One region of the Lysobacter arenosi genome, then DNA from elsewhere that is predicted to be linked to it. Evidence: predicted binding sites of a transcription regulator. Region 1 holds the regulator's gene; the other holds the start of a gene.
The links. The regulator sigma-54, encoded in region 1, starts transcription at its own class of promoters, with help from an activator protein. The targets are predictions, from matches to a motif close to TGGCACGNGCNTTGC.
Positions count from the first base shown of each region.

Region 2: a site for sigma-54 is predicted at 2,880-2,894, ahead of glnA (type I glutamate--ammonia ligase). Genes of this name have one in related genera too.

Region 1 covers NZ_CP071517.1:35,521-41,061, reverse strand. The annotation lists gene HIV01_RS00225 (KdsC family phosphatase) at 1-557, shown strand, start outside; gene lptC (LPS export ABC transporter periplasmic protein LptC) at 554-1,126, shown strand; gene lptA (lipopolysaccharide transport periplasmic protein LptA) at 1,107-1,622, shown strand; gene lptB (LPS export ABC transporter ATP-binding protein) at 1,622-2,341, shown strand; gene HIV01_RS00205 (RNA polymerase factor sigma-54) at 2,435-3,853, shown strand; gene hpf (ribosome hibernation-promoting factor, HPF/YfiA family) at 4,014-4,340, shown strand; gene hprK (HPr(Ser) kinase/phosphatase) at 4,463-5,413, shown strand; gene rapZ (RNase adapter RapZ) at 5,446-5,541, shown strand, end outside.
Region 2 covers NZ_CP071517.1:3,128,806-3,134,346, reverse strand. The annotation lists gene HIV01_RS14420 (P-II family nitrogen regulator) at 10-348, opposite strand; gene HIV01_RS14415 (TorF family putative porin) at 413-1,171, opposite strand; gene glnA (type I glutamate--ammonia ligase) at 1,399-2,808, opposite strand; gene HIV01_RS14405 (fimbrial protein) at 3,097-4,128, opposite strand; gene HIV01_RS14400 (undecaprenyl-diphosphate phosphatase) at 4,430-5,284, shown strand; gene HIV01_RS14395 (META and DUF4377 domain-containing protein) at 5,368-5,541, shown strand, end outside.

The sequences.
Region 1 (5,541 bases):
ATCCGGCCGACATCCGCGAACGCGCGGCGCGCATCCGCCTGGCCTGCTTCGATGTCGACGGCACGCTGACCGATGGTCGCCTGTTCTTCGACAGCGAGGGTCGCGAGCTCAAGGCCTTCCACGTCCACGACGGCCAGGGCCTGGTGCTGCTGCGCAAGTCCGGGATCACGGTCGCCTTCGTCACTGCCCGTGCCAGCGAGGTTGCGCTGCGTCGTGCCGCCGACCTGGGCATCACCGAGGCGCACACGGCGGTGGCCGACAAACTCGCCTGCGTGCGCGACATCGCCTCGCGCCTGGGCATCGCCATGGACCAGGTCTCGTTCATGGGCGACGACCTGCCCGACCTCCGGGTGATGCTGCAGACAGGTCTCGCCGTCGCCCCGGCCAATGCCCATCCCTGGGTCGCCGGCCGTGTCCACTGGCGCACCAGCCTGCGTGCCGGCCATGGCGCGGCGCGCGAACTGTGCGACCTGCTGCTGGCCGCGCAGGGCCACGCCGAGACGCTGCTGGCCCAGGTCAGCCAGGTCGAAGGCACCCGCATCGAGGGCAACGCATGACCCGACGCGGCGTCGTGATCTTCCTGTTGCTGCTCGTCGGCGCAGTGCTCAGCACCTGGGCCCTGTGGTCCCAGCGCGACCGCGACTCGCTCGCTGGCGGCGACGCCAATCGACCTGACTACACCCTGCACGACTTCGAGCTGACCGTGCTCGACGAGCAGGGCGCGGAAGCGTTTACCCTGATCGCGCCGAAGATGGAGCGCGATCCGAAGGTGAAGACGCTCGACATCGCCACCCCGCTGTTCGTGATTCCGCCCAAGGCCGGCAGCAAGGCGACCCCGTGGGAAGTGCGCTCGAAGACCGGCTGGGTCAGTGAAAAGGGCGAGGAAGTGCGCCTGCGCGGCGGCGTCGACGCGCACAGCACCAACGCCGATGGCAAACCGGTCAAGATCACGACCGACCACCTGAACGTTTTCCCGGACGACAAGCGCGCCACTTCGACCGCGAAGGTAACGGTCACCCAGCCGGGCTTTATACTGAACGGCCAAGGGCTGGAAGCCGACCTGGATGCCAAGCGCATCATCCTCAACTCCGACGTCAAGGCCCGCTATGACCGATCTGTTCGCTAGCCTGTCGACGCTCTGCCTGGCGACAGTGATGGCGCTGGCCCCGGCCGCCGCGCTGGCCCGCACCAGCGACCGCAGCAAGCCGATGGACATCGACGCTGGCAGCAGCGACTACTCGATGGACGACAGCCGCCCGACCACGCTCAGTGGCGGCGTCATCATCACCCAGGGCACGCTCGACATCCGCTCCAACCAGGCCGTCATCCACTCCAGTGGCGGCGACCCCGTGCGCGCGGTGCTGACCGGCTCGCCGGTCAAGCTCAAGCAGGAGCTCGACGACGGCAAGGCCATGGATGCGGTCGCCAGCAAGGTCGATTACGACCTGAAGTCCGAAATCGTGGTCTTCACCGGCGGCGTCAACATCCGCCAGCCCAGCGGCTCGATCGCCGGGGAACGGGTCATCTACAACATGAAGACCGGCCAGGTGCAGGGCGGCGGCGAGGACGCCGGACGGGTCAAGATCCGGATCCTGCCCAAGAACTCGCAGGGAGGCGGCTGATGCTGGTCGCCCAGGGGTTGCGCAAGGCCTACCGCTCCCGTGAAGTCGTCAAGGATTTCGCCCTGACCCTGGATGCCGGTGAGGTCGTCGGACTGCTCGGGCCCAACGGTGCCGGCAAGACCACCTGCTTCTACATGATCGTCGGCCTGGTCCCGGCCGATGCCGGCCAGATCGTCCTCGACGGCAAGGACATCACCTCCGAGCCCATGTACGCCCGCGCCAAGTACGGCGTCGGCTACCTGCCGCAGGAGCCGTCGGTGTTCCGCAAGCTCAGCGTGGCCGACAACATCCGCCTGGTGCTGGAGCTGCGCGAGGACCTCGACAAGGCCGGGCGCGAGCGCGAGCTGGGCAGCCTGATGGACGAGCTCCAGGTCACCCACGTCTCCGACCAGATCGGCGCCAGCCTCTCCGGCGGCGAGCGCCGCCGCGTCGAGATCGCCCGCGCGCTCGCGGCCAAGCCCAGGCTGATGCTGCTCGACGAGCCCTTCGCCGGTGTCGACCCGATCTCGGTCGGCGAGATCCAGAGAATCGTGCGCCACCTCAAGAATCGAGGCATCGGCGTGCTGATCACCGATCACAACGTGCGCGAAACCTTGGGTATTTGCGATCGGGCGTATATTCTCAACGAAGGTGGCGTGCTCGCGCAGGGAGCACCCGATGCGCTGCTTGCAAATCCCGACGTCCGACGCGTTTATCTGGGTGAAACCTTCCGACTGTAATTTGCAGTCAACGAAGGATGCGGTGCGCGGAGTGCGCATCGCGACGAACGCGGCACGGCCGTCGACCTCCCCCGGTCGCGTTAGTCTCAGACAATGAAGCCCCGCCTCCAAGCCGCACTAGGACAACAGCTGGTGATGACACCGCAGCTGCGTCAGGCGATCCGCCTGCTGCAGTTGTCGGCGGTCGAGCTTGAAGCTGAACTGGCGGCCGCAGTGGAAAGCAATCCGCTGCTGGACTGGACCGAAGTCGCGATCAGCGTCACCAATGGCAACGGCGCAAGCGATTCGTCGTCGCATGAAGACACCAGCGAGCACCTGCCGCCCGAGGCCGAATGGGGCAGCAACGACGGCGAGCCGTGGTACGAGCGCATCGGCCCGGCCGACAACGACGACGATTCGCCGGTCGCCGAGCAGGTCGCCGAATCGGACACGCTACACGACCACCTGCTCTGGCAGCTGCACCTGAGCCCGCTGTCGCCGCGCGACCGCCTGATCGGCGTCGCCCTGATCGAAGCCATCGACGACGACGGCTACCTGCGCGAGCCGCTGGAGTCGATCGCCGCCTCGCTGGCGCCGGCGGTTGAGGCCGGCGAGGAAGAGATCACCACCGTGCTGCACCAGGTGCAGCAGTTCGATCCGGTCGGCGTCGGCGCGCGCAACCTGGGCGAATGCCTGAGGCTGCAGCTGGCGCAGTTCGCCAACGAGACTCCTGGCAAGGCATTGGCCCATCAGCTGGCCAATGGTCCGCTCGAGCGCCTTCCCAAGATCGGCGTGGCAGGTCTTGCCAGCGAGATGCGGCTCGACCTGGGCGAAGTGGAGACCGCGGTCCACCTGCTGCGCTCGCTCGACCCGCGACCCGGTGCGCAGATCGGCGCGATCGCAAGCGACACCTACATCGCCCCCGACCTGGTCATCTGGCGCCAGCATGGGCTGTGGCGCGTGGCCCTCGCCGACGGCATGCGCCCGCGCATCGCGATCCATCGCGGCTACGAGAGCATGGTGCGCCACGCCAGCGGCACCGACGCCAGTTACCTGCGCGGCCACCTGCAGGAAGCGCGCTGGCTGCTCAAGAGCCTGGAGGCCCGCGGCGAGACCCTGATCAAGGTCGCCCGTTGCCTGCTCAAGCAACAGGCGGCCTTCCTCGAGTTCGGCGACAGCGCGCTGCGGCCGCTGACGCTGCGCGAGGTCGCGGCCGAGGTCGGCCTGCACGAATCCACCGTGTCGCGCGCGATCGCGCGCAAGTACGCGCGCACGCCGCGCGGCACCATACCGCTGCGCGCGTTCTTCGCCTCTGGCATCGACACCGGCGCCGGCGGCGAAGCCTCCAGCACCGCGATCCAGTCGATGATCCGCCGCCTGATCGAGGCCGAGAACCCGCGCAAGCCGCTGTCCGACGCGCGCCTGGCCGAGACGCTCAAGGCAACAGGCGTGCCAGTGGCGCGGCGCACCGTGGCCAAGTACCGCGAGGCCATGAGCATCCCCTCTTCGCAGGATCGCGTCCGCATCAGCTGAACTTGTCAGGTCCGCGTTAAGGAGTTGATGAAACTTGCCAAAATCATCTACGGATCAAGGCTTTCCGGGCCACATTGGCCAAACTGCGAACGGTGGCCACTTGCACATCGCACCGGTCGTGCCATCCTGTCTTCCCGTTGCGACGTAAAGGAGGTCTCCGATGCGTATCGAAACCTACGGCCAGCAAATCGAAGTCACACCGGCACTGCGTGACTACGTCGAAAGCAAGCTGGCCCGACTGGAACGGCATTGCGAACAGGCTTTCGACGTCCGCACACAGCTCAGCCTCGACAAGCCCAACCACCGCGCCAAGGCCACCGTCAACATCGCCGGCCGCACGCTCCACGCCGACGCCGCTGCAATCGACATGTACGCCGCGATCGACCTGCTCTCCGACAAGCTCGACCGACTGCTCAAGGAACACCGCAGCAAGGTCGTCGACCACCACCGCGGCGAAAGCGCCGCACGCAGCGACAGCTTCGGCTGACCCCCTCCGAACTCCATGCCCCTGGATGAATCGTTGAGCGCGGCCGCGGTCGCGCAACTTGTCCAGTACACCTGTCCGCGCGGGCGTCCGTCGCCCGCCGGGCAATCGCGCCTGAGGCCCGAATGAGCACGAGCATCAGTGCGGGGGAACTGTTCGAACAACAACGCGATCGCCTCAGCCTGCGCTGGCTTGCCGGCGAACAGGGCGGCCGGCGCGTGCTCGAAGCGGTCAACACTGTGGCGCGGCGGCCATCGCTGGCCGGCTACCTCAACGCCATCTATCCCAACAAGGTGCAGATCCTCGGCACCGAGGAACTGGCCTGGCTCGACGCGCTCGACTCGCGGCTGCGCTGGGAGACGATCGAGAAGATCATCCAGTTCCGACCACTGGCGCTGGTGATCAGCAAGGACCAGCCCTGCCCCGAAGACCTGCGCATCGCCGCGCAGGAAAGCCAGACGCCTCTGTGGATCTCGCCGCGGCGCGGGCATGAACTGCTCAACCACCTGCAGTACCACCTTGCGCGCACGCTGGCGCCGCGGGTAACGCTGCACGGTGTGTTCATGGAGATCTATTCCATCGGCGTGCTGATCACCGGCGAGTCGGGCTCGGGCAAGAGCGAGCTGGCGCTGGAACTGGTCACGCGCGGCCATCGCCTGGTTGCCGACGACGCACCGGAATTTACCCAGATCGCACCCGACGTGCTCGACGGCACCTGCCCTGAAATGCTGCAGGACCTGCTTGAGGTGCGCGGCCTGGGCGTTCTCAACATCCGCCAGATGTTCGGCGACACCGCGGTCAAGAACAACAAGTACCTGCGCCTGATCGTGCACCTGGCGAAGCCGATGACCGAGCCCAAGCCGATGGGAATGGAGCGCCTCACCGGCGACAGTGGCGTGCGCCGCGTGCTCGACCTCGACGTTCCGATGATCACCCTGCCCGTCATGCCCGGCCGCAACCTGGCCGTGCTCACCGAGGCGGCGACGCGGCTGCACAGCCTGCGCATGAAGGGGCTCGACCCGGCGGCGGCGTTCATCGCCCGCCACAGCAATTTCCTTGAACGCGGCGATTCCTGACGCCGCTCCACGCCAGCGCAAAGACCCCGTCCATGAGCGAAACCCCGACTTCCTCCCTCGTGATCGTCAGCGGCATGTCCGGTTCGGGCAAGTCGGTGGCGCTGAAGACGTTCGAGGACCTGGGCTAC
Region 2 (5,541 bases), 850 kb from region 1:
CCGCCCCCCTCACAGCGCATCGTCATCGAGCTCGCCGGTGCGGATGCGCACCGTGTGCTCGAGCGCTTGAACAAAAATCTTGCCGTCACCTACCTTGCCGGTGCGCGCGGCCGTCTGCAGGGCTTCCAGTGCCGCCTCGAGTACCGACTCGGCGACCGCGCATTCAACCTTGAGCTTGGGCAGGAAGTCGACGACGTACTCGGCGCCGCGATAAAGCTCGGTGTGGCCTTTTTGTCGTCCAAAACCCTTTACTTCGGTGACGGTGATGCCGGACACGCCGACTTCGGTGAGCGCTTCGCGCACCTCGTCGAGCTTGAACGGCCGGATGATCGCGGTGATCAGTTTCATCTCGCAGCTCCGTGGGTCTGGATGGCTCTCGTCAGTTGGATCGCACGTCAGTTGGATGGCACGCTCAGAAGGTCTTGGTCAGGGTCAGCACCACGGTGTCTTCGCCGAGGTAGTTGCCGTAGCGGTTGGTGTAGAGCGCTTCCTCGGCGTCGGTGTCGAGGTAGGCCAGGGCGATGGCGAAGCCGCCGTCGAAGGACTTGGTGACGCCGAGCTTCCAGTCGACGTACTCGAAGTCCTCGTTGTTCTCGATCCACTGCTTGCCGGCGTGGGCGTTGAGCGTCCACGTCGGGACGAACTCCCAGTTCACCGCCGCGTCGAGATAACCGCTGCCGTCGGAGTCGGCGTAGCCGAACAGATCGGTCAGGGCGTAGGAGTACTTGGCGGCGAACACGCCGGCGCTGATGCCGAAGTAGATTTCGCCGGTGTCTGGGCTGTTGAAGCCCGAGGGATAGTCACCGGGATACCAGTAGTACAACGCACCGACATCGAAGCCCACGCTCTCGCCGAACTTGCCACGGTAGCCACCGTAGAAGTCGAGCTCGACGCTGTTGGAGATCGAATCGGGAAAGACGTTGGTGTCTGACAGCCAGCTGACGTTGCTGCCCCAGCTGCCGACGTAGAAGCCACTGTCGGCGGCATATTCGATGCCACCCTGCAGGGCCGGTTCCTGGTTGTTCTGCGAGATGCCGCGGAAAAGGTAATCACTGGTCAGTGCCAGTGAGCCGGACGTGCCGGCGTATGCGTTGGCCATTCCCATCCCGACAAGCGCGATGGAGACGATGGTTGCAGCGCAGGTCTTGCTTGCAGTGGTTCGAGACGACATGACGCAGGCTCCTCATAAGCGGTGGCCCCTCCCCGGTCATTGCTTCGTGCTCTTGCAACGCGGACGTTGGTGTCGTCTCCCGCGCCATCACTGGGACGCACTTCGCCTTGCGGCGGGCGCAGCCCGTCGATCTGGGTTACCTCGTGGATTGGTTGAAACGGCAGGGAGGAGGCGAAGAGCACCCCACCCCAACCCTCCCCTGCATTCGCAGGGGAGGGAGCAAGGCGTCAGACGGTGTAGTACATCTGGTATTCGAGCGGGTGCGTGGCGGCGCGGAAACGCGTCACTTCCTGCATCTTCAGCGCGATGTAGCCGTCGATGAAGTCATCGGTGAACACGCCGCCGGCCTTGAGGAAGTCGCGATCCTTGTCGAGTGCTTCCAGCGCCTGGTCGAGGCTGTGGCACACGGTCGGGATGTTCTTCTCTTCTTCCGGCGGCAGGTCGTACAGGTCCTTGTCGCTCGGAGCGCCCGGGTCGATCTGGTTCTTGATGCCGTCCAGGCCGGCCATCATCAGCGCGGCGAAGGTCAGGTAGCCCGACTGGATCGGATCCGGGAAACGGATCTCGATGCGGCGCGCCTTCGGATTGGACACGAACGGAATGCGGCAGCTGGCCGAGCGGTTGCGGGCCGAGTAGGCCAGCATCACCGGTGCTTCGTAACCCGGCACCAGGCGCTTGTAGCTGTTGGTGCCCGAGTTGGTGAAGGCGTTGAGCGCGCGGGCGTGCTTGAAGATGCCGCCGATGTACCACAGCGCCATCTGCGACAGGCCACCGTAGCCGTCACCGGTGAACAGGTTGACGCCGCCCTTGGCCAGCGACTGGTGCACGTGCATGCCGCTGCCGTTGTCGCCGACGATGGGCTTGGGCATGAAGGTCGCGGTCTTGCCGTTGCGGTGGGCGACGTTCTTGATGACGTACTTCATCGTCATCAGCTCGTCGGCCTTCTTCACCAGCGAGTTGAACTTGGTGCCGATCTCGCACTGGCCGGCGTTGGCCACTTCGTGGTGGTGCACTTCCACTTCCATGCCGACCAGTTCCAGCGTCTTGCACATCTCGGCGCGCAGGTCGTGCAGCGAGTCGAGCGGTGCGACCGGGAAGTAGCCGCCCTTCACCATCGGGCGGTAGCCGGTGTTGCCACCGTCGTATTCGCGGCCGGAGTTCCAGTGCGCTTCTTCCGAGTCGATGTGGAAGAAGGTGTGGCCCATTTCATTGGCGAAGCGGACCGAGTCGAAGATGAAGAATTCCGGTTCCGGACCGAAGAAGGCCTGGTCGGCGATGCCGCTGGACTTGAGGAAGGCCTCGGCGCGCTTGGCGACGCCGCGCGGATCGCGCGAATAGGCCTGCATGGTCGCCGGGTCGAGGATGTCGCAGGTCAGCACCAGCGTCGGGTCGGCGGTGAACGGGTCCAGGAACGCCGTGCTGGCGTCGGGCAGCAGGACCATGTCGGACTCGTTGATGCCCTTCCAGCCGCTGATCGAGGAACCGTCGAACATCTTGCCGTCCTCGAACAGGCCCGGCTCGACGATCGACTTCGGAAACGTCACGTGGTGCTGCACGCCGCGCATGTCGACGAAGCGCAGGTCAACGAATTCGACCTTGTGGTCCTTGATCAGCTTTTCTACGTGTTCGAGCGACATGGGTACTCCGGGACAGGGGAATGACAATTCGGGAAAAGCCGGCCGCGTGGGCCGCACTTGTCTATACGAACGCAATGACCGTGCCAACTTTTGCAGCATCGTAAGGCATTGATTTTCAAGCAGGCGCTGGCAGCGAGGGCACGAGATCGCACCATTGTGGTGCGCCAGGAAGGACTAATGCCTCAATCCGGTGCAGGCGCCGATCCGGTATGCCGCCGCGTCGCGCTATGAACTGTTGCACGTGCTCGGCCCGTACTCCGACGCGCAATCCGCACCGACTGCGTGTGCCTATTGGTACGACAGGGTGAACGTTGACAGCGCCTGCACCGTGCCGGCGCCCACTGTGCTGCCTGTCCGGACAAACCGAGCCTGGAATGGAATCTGCACCGCGCCCGATTGCACCCCCAGGCTGATGCTGTTGGTGCTTGGAACCGAGCTGGTGGTGTATGAGTTGGGCGCTGGGCCGTACTTGACCAGTGCGCCTGCGTAGAGCATCTGGACACCGACACCTAAGGCGGTGGACGCGGCGGACAGCGTGAGCGTGGTGGACTCGTTGGACGGCAGCGTCGCGTCCGTCATGCTGATCCTGACATTGCTACCGCTTTCGCAGTTCAGCGAGATGTTGAACGGGGCAGCGTTGGAAGTCGCACCGATGCTCGGCAGCAACGAGCCGCTGACGGTGCCCAGCGCCACCGAGATGTTGGATTGGGTGACACTGCACGATGCAACCGGCGTTGGCAGAATCGTGTATTGAAGGCGGATGGTACTGTTGCCGGCGGAGCCGCCGTTGGCCCATGCTTGGTTGGGTATATGGGCTGACGTCGGCAAGGTGCCGCTGCCCTGCGCGACGATGCTCGCGGCTTTGACCAGTTCGAAAGAGCCCTGGAGGGTGTTTGCGCCAGCGCTGGCGGGGCCCAGATTGAATGTAGATCTGGAATATTGGTAGTCGATGGGCGCCAGTATGTTTCCGCTGGCGTCACGCAAGCGGAAACCAAGCCCCCCACTCATGCCGCCCCAGGTGTAGACGTCGGTGAATCCCGGGTACAGGTTGAATCCTCCTTGGCCACCGTTGTTGGTCAGATACCAGCGACTGCCGGCAGCAGGGGGGCCGTTGATGCAGTTCACCGGGATTGCGTAGCTGGCCAGCGCGCCCGGGATGGCCTGCCCGATCGGGAGGCTGCTCGGAACGGAAACACTGGGGATATTGACCGTGATTGGCAGTGGAGCGGAACAGCTGATGGCCGCGGCTCCTTGCGAAACCATGGCCAGGCACAAGGCGACGAAGCAGGCCCGCAAGCGGCGATTGCAGGGATTGGTCATGAGGGCTAACACTGGAAGTGAACAGGATCCTGGCAAGCCAGCGCAAGCACGGCTGATCCTGCTCCGGCCCATTGGTCAAGGTGTGATTCAGTCGTCACATGGTGGTACCTCTGCGCCAACCGAGGAATCAGATTGTTCTGAGATATGAGGCCTCGCGGCTCTTCACGCGACGCCACGGCCCGAACCGACTGGGCGTCAGGCCTTGCCGGCCTCTCGATGCCTCAACCGGGTGCAAATGCCGATCCGGTATGCTGCCGCGTCGCGCGAACCCCGCCCCCACACACTTCCGACGGCCCATTGCATGACTGATCTGCTCGCCGCGCTGCTGCTCGGCATCATCGAAGGCATCACCGAGTTCCTGCCGATCTCCAGCACCGGCCACCTGCTGATTGCCGAACGCTGGCTCGGCCACCGCAGCGATCTGTTCAACATCTCGATCCAGGCCGGCGCGATCCTCGCGGTGGTGCTGATCTACCGGCAACGCCTGTGGGACCTGGCGATGGGCTTCATCGGCCGCGGCGCCAGCGCCGGGCACAGCCCGGCCGGCATGGCGCTGACCCCGGCGCAGGCGCGCGACTACGCGTTCAAGCTCGCCGCCGCGTTCGGCGTGACCGCGGTGCTCGGCATCGTGGTCAAGAAGCTCGGCTTCGAACTGCCCGACCAGGTGACGCCGATCGCATGGGCGCTGGTGCTCGGTGGCCTGTGGATGATCGCGGCCGAGCATTTCGCCGCCAAGCGCGCGGCCAAGCTCGGCGAACGCGCTGCGATCACCTGGACGGTGGCGATCCTGGTCGGCATTGCCCAGGTCGTGGCCGGCGTGTTCCCGGGCACGTCGCGTTCGGCGGCGACGATCTTCGTCGCGCTGCTGGCCGGCACGACCTCGCGTGCGGCGGCCACCGAGTTCGCGTTCCTGGTCGGCATCCCGACCATGTTCGCGGCGACCGCGTACGAACTGATGGACGTGATCGGCAACGGCCAGGCCGCGCACGAGGACTGGACCGCGCTGGCGGTGGCCTTCGTCGCTTCGGCGATCACCGCGTTCGTGGCGGTGAAGTGGCTGCTGCATTACATCCAGAGCCATCGCTTCACCGCGTTCGCGATCTATCGCTTCGTGCTGGGCGCGGCGCTGCTGTTGCTGGTTCCGACCGGAAGCTGAATCCTTACCGGCGCGCCTTCGCGCGCCTTCACCCCGTTTTAGGTCGTCTTGCGTTCCCATTGGCACCCGCAATGGAGACCGCAATGAACCGACTGATGCTGCTTGCCCTTCCCCTGGCCCTCGCCGCCTGCGCCAAGGCGCCGACCCCTTCGGAGGCAACCACGCCAACCGCCACTCAGGCACCGGTGGCGACGAGTGCACCCGCCGCGTCGATCGACCAGGCCGCGCTGGCCAGCCAACACTGGCAGCTTGAGCAG